Diaphorobacter ruginosibacter: one gene and its partner. The protein of the gene in region 1 interacts with the protein of each later gene in a pairwise test. Links are inferred from orthologs where the notes say so. Each region holds a gene or a part of one and is shown on either strand. Other genes may lie near its edges.

The links. The genes of interacting proteins can lie anywhere in the genome.
Region 2: the proteins of zapD (region 1) and ftsZ interact in binary tests that used the Escherichia coli proteins (3 or more experiments, as listed by UniProt). The link is inferred for Diaphorobacter ruginosibacter from one-to-one orthologs.

The regions. Positions count from the first base shown.
Region 1 is NZ_CP060714.1:1,042,322-1,050,010, reverse strand. What follows is about bases 2,828-5,628. They hold zapD (cell division protein ZapD), read left to right. Parts: upstream 2,828-3,750; coding sequence 3,751-4,506; downstream 4,507-5,628. Other genes in these bases: H9K76_RS04715 (ATP-binding protein), read right to left, coding at 5,272-5,628; mutT (8-oxo-dGTP diphosphatase MutT), read right to left, coding at 4,842-5,279; H9K76_RS04725 (DNA gyrase inhibitor YacG), read left to right, coding at 4,562-4,813; coaE (dephospho-CoA kinase), read left to right, coding at 3,048-3,680; H9K76_RS04740 (prepilin peptidase), read left to right, coding at 2,828-3,029. In the rest of the region: type IV-A pilus assembly ATPase PilB, read left to right, coding at 1-911; H9K76_RS04745 (type II secretion system F family protein), read left to right, coding at 937-2,154; more of H9K76_RS04740, read left to right, coding at 2,154-2,827; more of H9K76_RS04715, read right to left, coding at 5,629-6,147; bifunctional glutamate N-acetyltransferase/amino-acid acetyltransferase ArgJ, read right to left, coding at 6,231-7,460; preprotein translocase subunit SecA, read right to left, coding at 7,595-7,689. UniProt on the Escherichia coli protein: Cell division factor that enhances FtsZ-ring assembly. Directly interacts with FtsZ and promotes bundling of FtsZ protofilaments, with a reduction in FtsZ GTPase activity.
Region 2 is NZ_CP060714.1:4,333,883-4,339,368, forward strand. What follows is about bases 700-3,657. They hold ftsZ (cell division protein FtsZ), read right to left. Parts: upstream 2,812-3,657; coding sequence 1,588-2,811; downstream 700-1,587. Other genes in these bases: lpxC (UDP-3-O-acyl-N-acetylglucosamine deacetylase), read right to left, coding at 700-1,326; ftsA (cell division protein FtsA), read right to left, coding at 2,977-3,657. In the rest of the region: H9K76_RS19645 (hypothetical protein), read right to left, coding at 174-350; more of lpxC, read right to left, coding at 403-699; more of ftsA, read right to left, coding at 3,658-4,206; H9K76_RS19665 (cell division protein FtsQ/DivIB), read right to left, coding at 4,222-5,094; H9K76_RS19670 (D-alanine--D-alanine ligase), read right to left, coding at 5,091-5,486. UniProt on the Escherichia coli protein: Essential cell division protein that forms a contractile ring structure (Z ring) at the future cell division site. The regulation of the ring assembly controls the timing and the location of cell division.

The DNA of each region.
Region 1 (7,689 bases):
CCGAGCGCGTGATCGATTTCCGTGTGAGCACCCTGCCCACGCTGTTCGGCGAAAAGATCGTGATCCGTATTCTCGACCCCAGCAGCGCCAAGCTGGGCATCGAGGCACTCGGCTACGAGCCCGAGGAGAAAGAGCGCCTGCTCAACGCCATCGGCCGTCCCTATGGAATGATCCTGGTGACAGGCCCCACCGGCTCGGGCAAGACGGTGTCGCTCTACACCTGCCTGAACCTGCTCAACAAGCCCGGGGTGAACATCTCCACGGCCGAGGACCCATCCGAAATCAACTTGCCTGGCGTGAACCAGGTCAACGTGAACGAAAAGGCGGGCCTGACCTTCGCGACCGCACTCAAGGCGTTCCTGCGCCAGGATCCGGACATCATCATGGTCGGTGAAATTCGCGACCTGGAAACCGCCGACATTGCCATCAAGGCGGCCCAGACGGGTCACCTGGTGCTGTCTACCTTGCACACCAACGATGCGCCCACGACACTGACGCGTATGCGCAACATGGGGATCGCCCCGTTCAACATTGCCTCGAGCGTGATCCTGATCACGGCCCAGCGCTTGGCACGCCGCCTGTGCGGCACCTGCAAGGAGCCGGCGGACATCCCGCACGAGGCCCTGGTCGAGGCCGGCTATCGCGAAGAGGAAATCGACGGCTCGTGGGTGACTTACAAGCCGGTGGGCTGCAATGCCTGCAACAATGGCTACAAGGGCCGGGTCGGCATCTACGAGGTGATGCCGATTTCCGAGGAGATGCAGCGCATCATCCTGCAGGACGGCAGCGCGCTCGAGATCGCCAAGCAGGCGCGCCTGGAAGGAGTTCGCTCACTGCGCACATCCGGCCTGTACAAGGCCAAGATCGGCATGACTTCGCTGGAAGAAGTCCTGGCCGTCACGAATGAATAAAAGTCGACGAAAGCATTGACTCACTATGGCAACCGCAGCATCGAGGGGAATCAAGGACTTCGTCTTTGAATGGGAAGGCAAGGACCGCGCAGGAAAGATCGTGCGCGGCGAAATTCGCGCGGCTGGCGAGAACCAGGTCAAGGCCACGCTGCGCCGCCAGGGCGTGCTCGCCACCAAGATCAAGAAGCGCCGCATGCGCGCGGGCAAGAAGATCAAGCCCAAGGACATCGCCCTCTTCACCCGCCAGATGGCCACGATGATGAAGGCCGGCGTGCCCCTGCTCCAGGCGTTCGACATCGTGGGGCGCGGCAACACCAACCCCAGCGTCACCAAGCTGCTCAACGACATTCGCAGCGACGTGGAGACCGGTACGTCGCTGAACGCCGCGTTCCGCAAGTTCCCGATGTACTTCGACAGCCTCTACTGCAACCTGGTGGAGGCCGGCGAGGCCGCCGGTATTCTCGAGACGCTGCTCGACCGCCTTGCCACCTACATGGAAAAGACGGAAGCCATCAAGAGCAAGATCCGCTCGGCGCTCATGTATCCATGCGCCGTGATCGTGGTGGCCTTTGTCGTTGTGACGATCATCATGATTTTCGTGATCCCGGCGTTCAAGGAGGTGTTCACCTCGTTCGGTGCCGACCTTCCCGCGCCCACGCTCTTCGTGATGGCTGTGAGCGAGTTCTTCGTCGCTTACTGGTGGCTGATCTTCGGCGTCATCTTCGGCGGCGGCTATTTCTTCATGCAGGCCTGGAAGCGCAGCGAGAAGATGCAGCGCTTCATGGATCGCCTGCTCCTGAAGATGCCGATCTTCGGCGCATTGATCGACAAGTCCTGCGTGGCGCGCTGGACCCGCACGCTGTCCACCATGTTCGCGGCTGGCGTTCCTCTGGTCGAGGCGCTCGACTCCGTGGGCGGCGCCTCGGGCAACTCGGTCTACTCGGAGGCCACCGACAAGATCCAGCAGGAGGTGTCCACCGGCACCAGCCTGACCAATGCCATGACGAACGCCAACGTGTTCCCGTCCATGGTCATCCAGATGTGCGCGATCGGCGAGGAGTCGGGCTCGATCGACCACATGCTCGGCAAGGCAGCCGACTTCTATGAATCGGAAGTCGATGAAATGGTGGCGGGCCTCTCGAGCCTGATGGAGCCGATCATCATCGTGTTCCTGGGCGGCCTGATCGGCGGCATCGTGGTGTCGATGTACCTGCCCATCTTCAAGCTCGGTCAGGTCGTTTGATGACCGGTGAGCCATGGCTGGATGCCGTCGTCGTCGGCATCCTCGGACTTCTGATCGGCAGTTTTCTCAACGTCGTGATCCACCGCGTCCCCATCATGATGGAGCGTGAATGGGAACAGGAGTGCCGCGACTACATCGAGGACAAGGGCTGGCCCGCGCCGCCCCCTTCCGGACACACGGGCCGTTTCAGCCTGCTGGCGCCCGCATCGCGCTGCCCGCACTGCGGCCACGCGATCCGCTGGTACGAGAACATTCCCGTCATCAGCTACGTCGCGTTGCGCGGCAAATGTGCGGGCTGCAAGGCACGCATCAGCATCCGCTACCCGCTGGTGGAACTAATCACCGGTGGCCTCTTCTACTGGTGCGCCACCCAATGGGGCTGGTCGATGACCACGGCCCTGTGGTGCGCCTTCTCGGCGGCCCTCGTGTCGCTGACCATGATCGACTGGGATACGACGCTGCTGCCCGACAGCATCACGCTGCCCCTGTTGTGGGCCGGCCTGATCGGCTCCGCCGCGCACTGGCTCAGCGTGCCCCTCGTCGATGCCCTGTTCGGGGCTGCGGCGGGCTACCTGTTCCTCTGGTCGATCTACTGGGCGTTCAAGCTGCTCACCGGCAAGGAAGGCATGGGCTACGGCGATTTCAAGCTGCTCGCGGCGCTGGGTGCCTGGTTCGGATGGTCGGCGCTGGTGCCCATCATCCTGATCGCCTCGGTGATCGGCGCGATCGTGGGAATCGGCATGAAGCTCACCAGCTCACTGCGTGAAGGCCAGTACGTACCGTTCGGCCCCTTCCTGGCAGGCGCGGGGTTTGCAGCCATGCTTCTCGGCCCGGAGAGAATCCTGCAATCCGTGCTTTCGCTGCTGGGTATCTGATCCATCGGATACTGCTGAATGGCAAAAATCACGTCGAGGCCTGCGACCCGCAGCAAGCACATCGGTCTCACCGGCGGAATCGGCAGCGGCAAGAGCACCCTGGGCGCCATGCTGCGGGATCTCGGTGCCGCACTCATCGACGCGGACCACCTTGCACGCTCGGTCACCGCGTCCGGGGGATCGGCCATCGGTGCCATTCGCCAATCCTTCGGTGCTGAATTCATCGATGCATCCGGCGCGCTGGATCGCACGCGCATGCGCGAACTGGTGTTCGGCGACGCCACGGCCAAGGCACGGCTCGAGAAAATCGTTCACCCCCTGGTTTCCGCAGCCACCTGGGCCGCCGCTGCTGCGGCCGAGCAATCGGGCCGGCGCGTGATCGTCTTCGACATTCCATTGCTGGTGGAGTCACGCCGCTGGCCTTCGCAGCTCGACGGCGTGATCGTGGTGGATTGCCGCGTGGAAACCCAGGTCGAACGTGTTCAGCAACGCAGTGGCCTGGCTCCCGACTCCGTACGCTCCATCATCGCTGCACAGGCCAGCCGCGAAGCCAAACGTGCTGCCGCCGATTGGGTTGTCTATAACGACGGGTTGTCATTGTTAGATCTGCAAACAAAAGCATGCGAGTTGGCCCAGCAGTTCGGGCTATGATGTATCAGAGCAAACCTGATAAGAATCAACTATTTTGCTGAACTTGAGCTGAATCCGGGAAATCCGCAGCGTGATCCTTTACGAATATCCTTTCAACGAACGCCTGAGAACCTACTTACGGCTGGAGCAATTGTTTCGCCGCCTCGGCGAATTGATTCCGCGCGCGCATCCGACAGACCACCATTTCGCACTGGTCACCATGTTCGAGATCATGGATGTTGCCGCCCGAGCCGATCTGAAGACGGATGTATTGAAGGACCTGGACAAGCAGAAACTCCTGCTCGACTCCTATCGAGGCAATCCTTCCATTTCAGAGAAAGTGCTCGACGGATTCATCGCGCAGCTGGATGGCTGTTTTGCCGACCTGAACGGCCAGCCCGGCAAGACGGGACAACCGCTTGCCGAGAACGAGTGGCTGATGGGCATCCGCAGCCGCATCGGTATTCCGGGCGGCACCTGTGGCTTCGATCTGCCCGCCTACCATGCGTGGCGCCACCTTTCGCCCGAACAGCGCCAGCGTGATCTGGAGGATTGGGCCGGCACGCTTGCGCCACTGGCCGAATCCGTTCTGGTTCTGCTGCGCCTGATGCGCGATTCGGGCATGCCGCAGAAGGTGGTCACGACACGCGGCCAGTTCCAGCAAACGCTGCCGCACGGCCGCACCTTCAATCTGCTGCGCCTGCGGATCGATCCTTCGCTGCACCTGATCCCCGAGATCAGCGGAAACCGCCTGCTGGTTTCCGTGCGCCTGATGCAACAGGATGAATCAGGCAAGCTGCTGCCCGCAGCGGAAGACGCGAGCTTCGAGCTCACGCTGTGTTCCTGATCTGACAACAGCAAGGGTGCCACGCGTCTCGCGTCCATCCAGCCCCCAACCGACCATGACGAAGAAAGCCGATTCGCCGACGCCAGCCCCACCTGCTCAGGCAGAGGCGGGCTCCGGCCCCAAGTACGTACCCTGCCCCACCTGCGGCGGGAAGAGTCTGTTCACGCCCGCCAATCGCTTCCGCCCCTTCTGCAGCGAACGCTGCAAGCAGATCGATCTGGGCGCATGGGCCAATGAGGATTTTCGCGTTCCCACCGAGGCACCGCCCGAGGACAACCTCTACGGCGACCCCAAGCTCGGAAACTGAGAACGCATCAACGCGCCCGAGAGCGTGTTCAGCCAATGGTGGCCGGATCGAAAGGTTCGCCGCGCTCTTCGGCAAACCATTCCAGCACCGGCACGGCGCCCGGCAGGATGGGCTTGACCTGGGGCGGCCAGGGCTCCCAGGACATGCTCTGGCCCTCGCGCATCTCGAACTCGCCCTGCCACTCGAACACCTTGCACCAATGCAGGCGCACCAGCGCATGCGGATAGTCGTGCTCGGTCACCTTCCAGACACTGGCCGTGCCGATGGTGATGCCGAGCTCTTCCTGAAGTTCACGGCGCAGCGCCTGCTCGACGGTTTCCCCCGCTTCGAGCTTGCCTCCCGGAAACTCCCAGTAGCCGGCATAGGGCTTGCCTTCGGGTCGCGAGGTGAGCAGCATCTCCCCGTTGGATTTCAGCAGGATGCCCACCGCGACCTCGGTGTGCTTGCGCGGCGCATGCTCAGACATTCGACTGGCGCCCCGCAAAATCACGCGCGAACTGGTAGGCCACGCGGCCGCTGCGTGAGCCGCGCTCCAGCGCCCAGACCAGCGCCTCGGGGCGCGATTGCTGGATGGCTGCATCGGCCACACCCAGCGAACGCAACCATTGCGCGACGATGGTGAGGTACTCCTCCTGGCTGAAGGGGTAGAAGCTCACCCACAGGCCGAAACGCTCGGACAGCGAGATCTTCTCCTCCACCGCCTCGCCGGGATGCACCTCGCCATCGTCCGTGTGCGTGTAGCTGAGGTTTTCCTTCATGTACTCGGGCAGCAGATGGCGACGGTTGCTGGTCGCATAGATCAGCACATTCGGCGTCGATGCAGCCACCGAGCCATCGAGAATCGACTTGAGTGCCTTGTAGCTCGCCTCGCCATCCTCGAAGCTCAGGTCGTCGCAGTACACGATGAACTTCTCGGGGCGGCCCGATACCACCTCGACGATGTCCGGCAGGTCGGTCAGGTCCGTCTTGTCCACCTCGATCAGGCGCAGACCCTGGGGCGCATAGGCATTCAGGCAGGCCTTGATGAGCGAGGACTTGCCCGTTCCGCGGGCCCCTGTCAGCAGGACGTTGTTGGCAGGCTTGCCTTCCACGAACTGCTGCGTGTTGCGCTGGATCTTTTCCTTTTGCCCATCAATTTCCTTGAGCTCGTCGAGCTGCATGGCCGCCAGGTGTCGCACCGGCTCGAGCGTACCGTGACCGCTGCTGCGCTTGCGATAGCGCCAGGCCACGGCAGCCCCCCAGTCCGGCTCGGAGAGCGGCTTGGGCAGCACGGATTCAATTCGGTCGATCAGTTGCTCGGCCCGCATCAGCAGGCGTTCGAAGGCTTCGTTCATGTCTCTGGCTTCTTCTGTCTGGATAAGTCCGATTCAAGTGGGTTGTCGACCAGCGGTGAATCGGCACTCCCGAAAAACATCCATCAGGAGCGGTAGTCCGCGTTGATGGTGACGTACTCATGGCTCAGGTCGCAGGTCCAGACGGTGTCCTCTGCAGTGCCGCGGCCCAGTTGCACACGCACCGTGATCTCGCTCTGCTTCATCACGCGCTGGCCGTCTTCCTCCTTGTACGAAGGATTGCGGCCACCCTGCGTGGCCACATGCACGTCGTCCAGGAACAGTTCGATGCGGGTCTGGTCAAGATCCTCGATGCCGGCGTAGCCCACCGCTGCCAGGATGCGCCCCAGGTTCGGATCGCTGGCGAAGAATGCGGTCTTGACAAGCGGCGAATGGGCAATCGCGTAGGCCACCAGGCGGCACTCGTCGGACGTCTTGCCACCTTCCACGCGCACCGTGATGAACTTGGTCGCGCCTTCACCATCGCGAACGATGGCTTGCGACAGTTTCTGTGCCACCTCCAGCAAGGCCGCCTTGAGCAGCTTGCCGTGCTCGCTGTCGAGCGAGGTCACGGGAGTGTTCGAGGCCTTCTGCGATGCCACCAGGATGAACGAATCATTGGTCGACGTGTCGCCGTCGATGGTGATGCGGTTGAACGACTGGTCGGCCAGTTCGCGCACCAGGCCATTCATCAGTTCCGGAGCGATCTGCGCATCGGTGGCAACAAAGCTCAGCATGGTCGCCATGTTCGGACGGATCATGCCGGCGCCCTTGGAGATGCCCGTCACGGTGACCAGCGCATCGCCCAGCTTCACTTGCGTGCTGCAGGCCTTGGGCACCGTGTCGGTGGTCATGATGCCCTGTGCGGCTTCGCCCCAGTTGTCAGGCCGTGCCTCGCCGATCGCCTTCGGCAGCGCGGCGGTGATGCGATCCACGGGCAGCGACTCCATGATCACGCCTGTCGAGAACGGAAGGATCTGCTCGCTGCGCACGCCCAGCAGTTCGCTCATGGCCGCGCAGGTGGCGTGGGCACGGGCCAGGCCGTCGGCACCCGTACCGGCATTGGCATTGCCGGTGTTGATCACCATCGCGCGGATGGCGCCTCCCTGGGCCAGATGTTCACGGCAGATCTGCACGGGTGCCGCGCAGAAACGGTTCTTGGTGAACACGCCCGCGACGGCCGCACCCTCGTCCAGCAGGAAAACCGTGACGTCCTTGCGGTTGGCCTTGCGCACGCCGGCTTCCGTCACACCAATGCGCACACCGGGAACGGGATGGAGAGAGGAAGCATCAGGAGCTGAAAGGTTCACTGGCATTTGGCGCTGTCCTTGAAAGCGAAGAGGGAAAGGTACTGAGAATTTCGATCGCCCCCGGAGTTACACCCGGGGAATTCCTGATCGTACAAGCAAAAACACGGGCATGAAGCCCGTGTTATTTTTAGTGCAGCAGATCAGGCGAGTTTGCCGTGGCACTGCTTGTACTTCTTGCCGCTTCCGCACGGGCAAGGGTCGTTGCGGCTGATGCGCAGGCCCTCGTATTCGGAGG
Region 2 (5,486 bases), 3.3 Mb from region 1 along the record:
CAGCTCTTCTTACGCTGGTACTAACCAGATCAAGTTCGCGGTTCCAGTGGTCAAGTCCACCGTCTCAGCACGCCATACGTGCACCCCGGAGCAAGCGCGAGTATAGGTGCAAAGCGGGGAAATGCAATCACTGATTGCGAAAAATCAAACCGCCCGTCTCAAAAACCGGATTTTCAGACAATGCGTTCGAGGAACAGCACGGCAAAGAACACCAACGCCGCGATCAGGGTCCACTTGATGATGATGAAGCCATAGCGCTTGTACTGCTGCTGTCCCGTGGCCGCATAGAAGCCGAAGCACAGGGCCGCGGCCACCACCAGGAACATGACGAGGGCACGGAAGATCAGCATGCGCAACTCAATGGCAGTGACAACGGCAAGGGCGCTGGCGGCAGGTGCCTGTTCACCATGCGTGCGCGGGCATCGCGAAGCCCGCGGGCGCCTGGCGCTCGCTGTCGAAGGTGGCGATCTCCCAGCAATCCTCGTGCGCAAGCAGTTCGCGCAGCAGCAGATTGTTGAGGCCATGGCCCGAGCGGAAGGCGCTGTAGGCCGCCAGCAACGGCTTGCCGACCACGTACAGGTCGCCGATGGCGTCGAGGATCTTGTGCTTCACGAACTCGTCGTCGTAGCGCAGGCCGTCGGAATTGAGGACCTTGTAGTCGTCCATCACGATCGCGTTGTCGAGGCCGCCCCCGAGCGCGAGGCCGTTGGCGCGCATCATCTCCACGTCCTTCGTAAAGCCGAAGGTGCGCGCCCGGGCGATGTCGCGGGTGTAGTTGCCCGCGCCCATGTCGAACTCGACGCACTGGCCGGTGGAGTCGACCGCGGGGTGTGCAAAATCGATCTCGAAGCGCAGCTTGAAGCCGTGGTACGGATCGAGACGCGCCCATTTGAGGTTGGCGCCCTCGCCCTGCCGGATCTCGACGGGCTTGGTGATGCGGATGAATTTCTTGGGAGCGTTCTGCTTCTCGACACCCGCGCTTTGCAGCAGGAACACGAACGACGCGGAAGACCCGTCCAGAATGGGCACTTCCTCGGCCGTGATGTCGATGTACAGGTTGTCGATGCCGAGGCCGGCGCAGGCCGACATCAGATGCTCCACGGTATGGACCTTGGCACCGCCCACGCCGATCGTCGACGCCATGCGCGTATCGACGATCGCCAGCGCATTCACGGGAATGTCCACGGGCTCGGGAAGATCCACCCGCCGGAACACGATGCCGGTATCGGGCTGTGCCGGACGCAACGTCAACTCGACCCTCTGGCCGCTGTGCAGACCCACGCCCACGGCGCGTGTCAGAGTCTTGATGGTACGTTGCTGAAGCATCATTCGATTGTAGGTGAACAGGTGTAACCCGGCTGAAGCAATCTCTCTATTTCCCCAATAGAGAATCTCCTTGCGCTACGAAATCGGAAGCAAAAAAACAAAAGCCGGAAGCAAAAAAAAGAGGAAGCGGTCGCCCGCTCCCTCCACTCTTCTCTGTTTAACCGAACGTAGCTCATATTCAACGTTTCACGGGCGCCGCGCGCTGACACGGCGCTCGTGAAACGGGTGCCCCTGCACGCGGCAAGGGCGTCGCGCCGGACCTCAGTCCGCCTGCTTGCGCAGGAAGGCGGGGATTTCCAGCTCCTCCATGCCGCCCGAGGACAGGGCATCCACGCGCGCTGTCGCATGGGTGCGGTTGGTGCGCCACACGCTCGGCACCGACATGTTGTCGTAGCCGGGCTGTGCAGCACCACCGCTGATGCCTCCCGATGCAGTCACGCCGCCAACAGCCATGGTGTAGGGCAGGTTGTCGGTGCCGGTGCGCAGGCCGCCCTGCACCACCGAAATCGGCTGGCGACGTGCGTTGGCACGCGACAGGCCGGTGGCCACCACCGTCACGCGGATGTCGTCGCCCAGCGACTCGTCGTAGGCCGCACCGAAGATCACGTGCGCATCCTGCGACGCGTAGGCGTTGATGGTGTTCATGGCCAGGCGCGACTCGGACAGCTTGAGGCTGCCCTTGCTTGCCGTGACCAGGACCAGCACGCCCTTGGCGCCCGACAGGTCGATGCCTTCCAGCAGCGGGCAGGCAATCGCCTGCTCGGCAGCGATGCGCGCGCGGTCGGGGCCGCTCGCGGTGGCCGTGCCCATCATCGCCTTGCCCGGCTCGCCCATCACGGTGCGCACGTCTTCGAAGTCGACGTTCACCTGGCCGTACTCGTTGATGATTTCGGCAATGCCGCCCACGGCGTTCTTGAGAACGTCATTGGCATGCGCGAACGCTTCGTCCTGCGTGATTTCGTCGCCCAGCACGTCGAGCAGCTTTTCGTTGAGCACAACGATCAGCGAGTCGACATTGGCCTCGAGCTCGGTCAGGCCTTCGTCGGCATTCTTCATGCGACGGCCGCCTTCCCAGTCGAATGGCTTGGTCACCACGCCGACGGTGAGAATGCCCATGTCCTTGGCAACGCGTGCGATCACGGGAGCCGCACCGGTGCCGGTGCCGCCGCCCATGCCCGCCGTGATGAACAGCATGTGAGCACCCTGGATGGCCTGGCGGATATCCTCGACGGCCTGCTCGGCGGCTTCCTTGCCCTTGTCGGGCTTGCTGCCCGCGCCCAGGCCGCTGCCGCCCAGCTGGATGGTGCGATGTGCGCTGCTGCGTGTCAGAGCCTGTGCATCCGTGTTGGCGCAAACAAACTCCACACCTTGCACGCTGCGGGAAATCATGTGTTCAACGGCATTTCCGCCGCCGCCGCCCACACCGATCACCTTGATCTGCGTGCCCTGGTTGAACTCTTCGGACTCGATCATTTCGATGGTCATGTTGGTGCTCCTAACGCTAGTTCTTCAAATGCAATTGCCAAATATGAATGGGATTTCTCGTCGGTGATGTTCCTCGATGGTGGAGGTCCCGTGCTTCGCCATCGGTCGCGAACGAACGGGGACGGTGGTCCCGCGCGTGCAAGCCAGAGAAGATGCTCCGTCATTTCAAAAGTTCCCCACGATGAAGTCCTTGAAACGACCGAACGCTGTTTTCACAGAGCCACTCTTGGCCGCGACCTTGAATCCACGCAGGCGTGCGAGCCGCGCTTCCTCCAAAAGCCCCATGACAGTCGCCGCGCGAGGCTGGGCGATCATGTCGGACAGGGCACTTGAATACTTCGGGATGCCGCGTCGCACCGGCTTGAGGAAGATGTCCTCGCCCAGTTCGACCATGCCCGGCATCACCGCGCTGCCACCCGTCAGCACGATGCCAGACGACAGCACTTCCTCAAACCCGGACTCGCGTATCACTTGTTGCACGAGTGAAAAAATTTCTTCGACGCGCGGCTCGATCACGCCGGCCAGCGCCTGCTTGGAGAGCATGCGCGGGCCGCGGTCGCCCAGACCCGGCACCTCGACCTGCGCGTCCGGATCGGCCAGCAGCTGCTTGGCATAGCCGCTCTCGACCTTGATGTCCTCGGCGTCCTTGGTCGGCGTGCGCAGCGCCATCGCGATGTCGCTGGTGATGAGGTCGCCGGCGATCGGGATGACGGCCGTGTGACGGATCGCGCCGCCGGTGAAGATGGCCACGTCCGTCGTGCCCGCACCGATGTCGACCACGGCCACGCCGAGCTCGCGCTCGTCGTCGGTCAGCACGGCCTGGCTGCTGGCGAGCGGATTGAGCATGAGCTGCTCGACCTCCAGGCCGCAGCGGCGCACGCACTTGATGATGTTCTCGGCGGCGCTCTGCGCGCCGGTCACGATGTGGATCTTGGCTTCGAGACGGATGCCGCTCATGCCGATGGGCTCCTTCACGTCCTGCCCGTCGATCACGAACTCCTGCGGCTCGACCAGCAGCAGCCGCTGGTCGCTCGAGATGTTGATGGCCTTGGCGGTTTCCACCACGCGTGCGACGTCGGTGGGCGAGACCTCCTTGTCCTTCACGGCCACCATGCCGCTCGAGTTGAGGCCCCGGATGTGGCTGCCGGTGATGCCGGTGTAGACGCGCTGGATCTTGCAGTCGGCCATCAGCTCGGCCTCCTTCAGGGCCTGCTGGATGCTCTGCACGGTCGCGTCGATATTGACCACCACGCCACGCTTGAGGCCGTTGCTCGGCGCGATGCCCAGGCCCGCGAGCTTGAGGTTGCCGTCCGGCATCACCTCGGCCACGACGGCCATCACCTTGGCTGTTCCAATGTCCAGCCCGACAACCACATCTTTGTATTCTCTTGCCATAAATCCGTCCTGCCCTCAGTTGTTGCGCCCGGGTGTGCGTGTCGTTGTCGTCGTGCGCGCCGCCGCCGGCCGTGCGGTCGCCCGCGCCGCCGCAGTCCTCGCGCGTGCGGCAGCCGTCTCTGCGCTCACCGTGGTCACGCCGCGCAGGCGCAACGCATATCCATCCATCTGCCGGAGATCAGCGGTCTCCAGCGAATCCACCTTGCGGCCCTGCTGCGCAGCGACCTTCGATACCGTGCGCACGAAGCGGTCCAGCCGCTGCAGCACGTCGATCGTGCTGCCGCTGCCCATCTCGATGCTCGCGCCGCCTTCGAGCGTCATGCGCCAGCTGCCACGTCCGTTGAGCGCCAGCGTGTCGATGGCCGACCCCAGCGGCTTCACCGCGGGAGCGAGCCGGTCATACATCTGCAGCATTTCGAGCGAGCGGCCATCCGGCCCGATCAGGCGCGGCAGGCGCGAGTCCTCGTCGTCATCCGCATCCGCCTCGAAGACCTCTCCGTAGTTGTTCACCAGCGTGGGGCTGCCCTCGGCGCCCCAGAACGCGCGCGCCTGGTGCTCCTGGATCTCGACGGCAAGGCCGTTCGGGAACTCGCGGCGCACCTGCGCCTTGCGGATCCATGGAACGCCCTCGAACACCTCGCGCGCCTGCTGCAGGTTCAGCGTGTAGAAATTGCCCATCAGCTGCGGCGCCACGTTGGCGCGCAGGCTCACCGGATTGATGTGCGAGAGATCGCCATGCACCACGATGCGCCCGATGCTGAACGCCGGATTGCGCAGGAACCACCAGCCGCCGCCCACCAGCAGGCCCACGGCGCAGCACACGAACAGGATCGTGGCGATCATGTTCATGACTCTGACGTCGAGAGGTGCTGGCAGTGCGTCGTTCATTGCGCGCCGGCTCCTTGCGGTTCATTCTTCGGGGTGCCCTGGCGTGCGTCGAGCGAGGCCATCGACAGGATGCGCAGGCACAGCTCGGGGTAGTCGATGCCTTCGGCCCGTGCCGACATCGGCACCAGCGAATGGCCCGTCATGCCGGGCGATGTATTGATTTCCAGCAGGAACGGCTTGCGGTCGCTCTTGCGGATCATGATGTCCGCACGTGCCCAGCCGCGGCAGCCCAGGGTGCGGAAGGCCTCGACGACGAGGCGCTGGATCTCGCGCTCCTCCGCCTCGGGCAGGCCGCTCGGGCAGTGGTATTGCGTGACGTCGGTGAAGTACTTGTTCTGGTAGTCGTAGTTGCCTTCGGGGGCGACGATGCGGATCACGGGCAGCGCACGGGC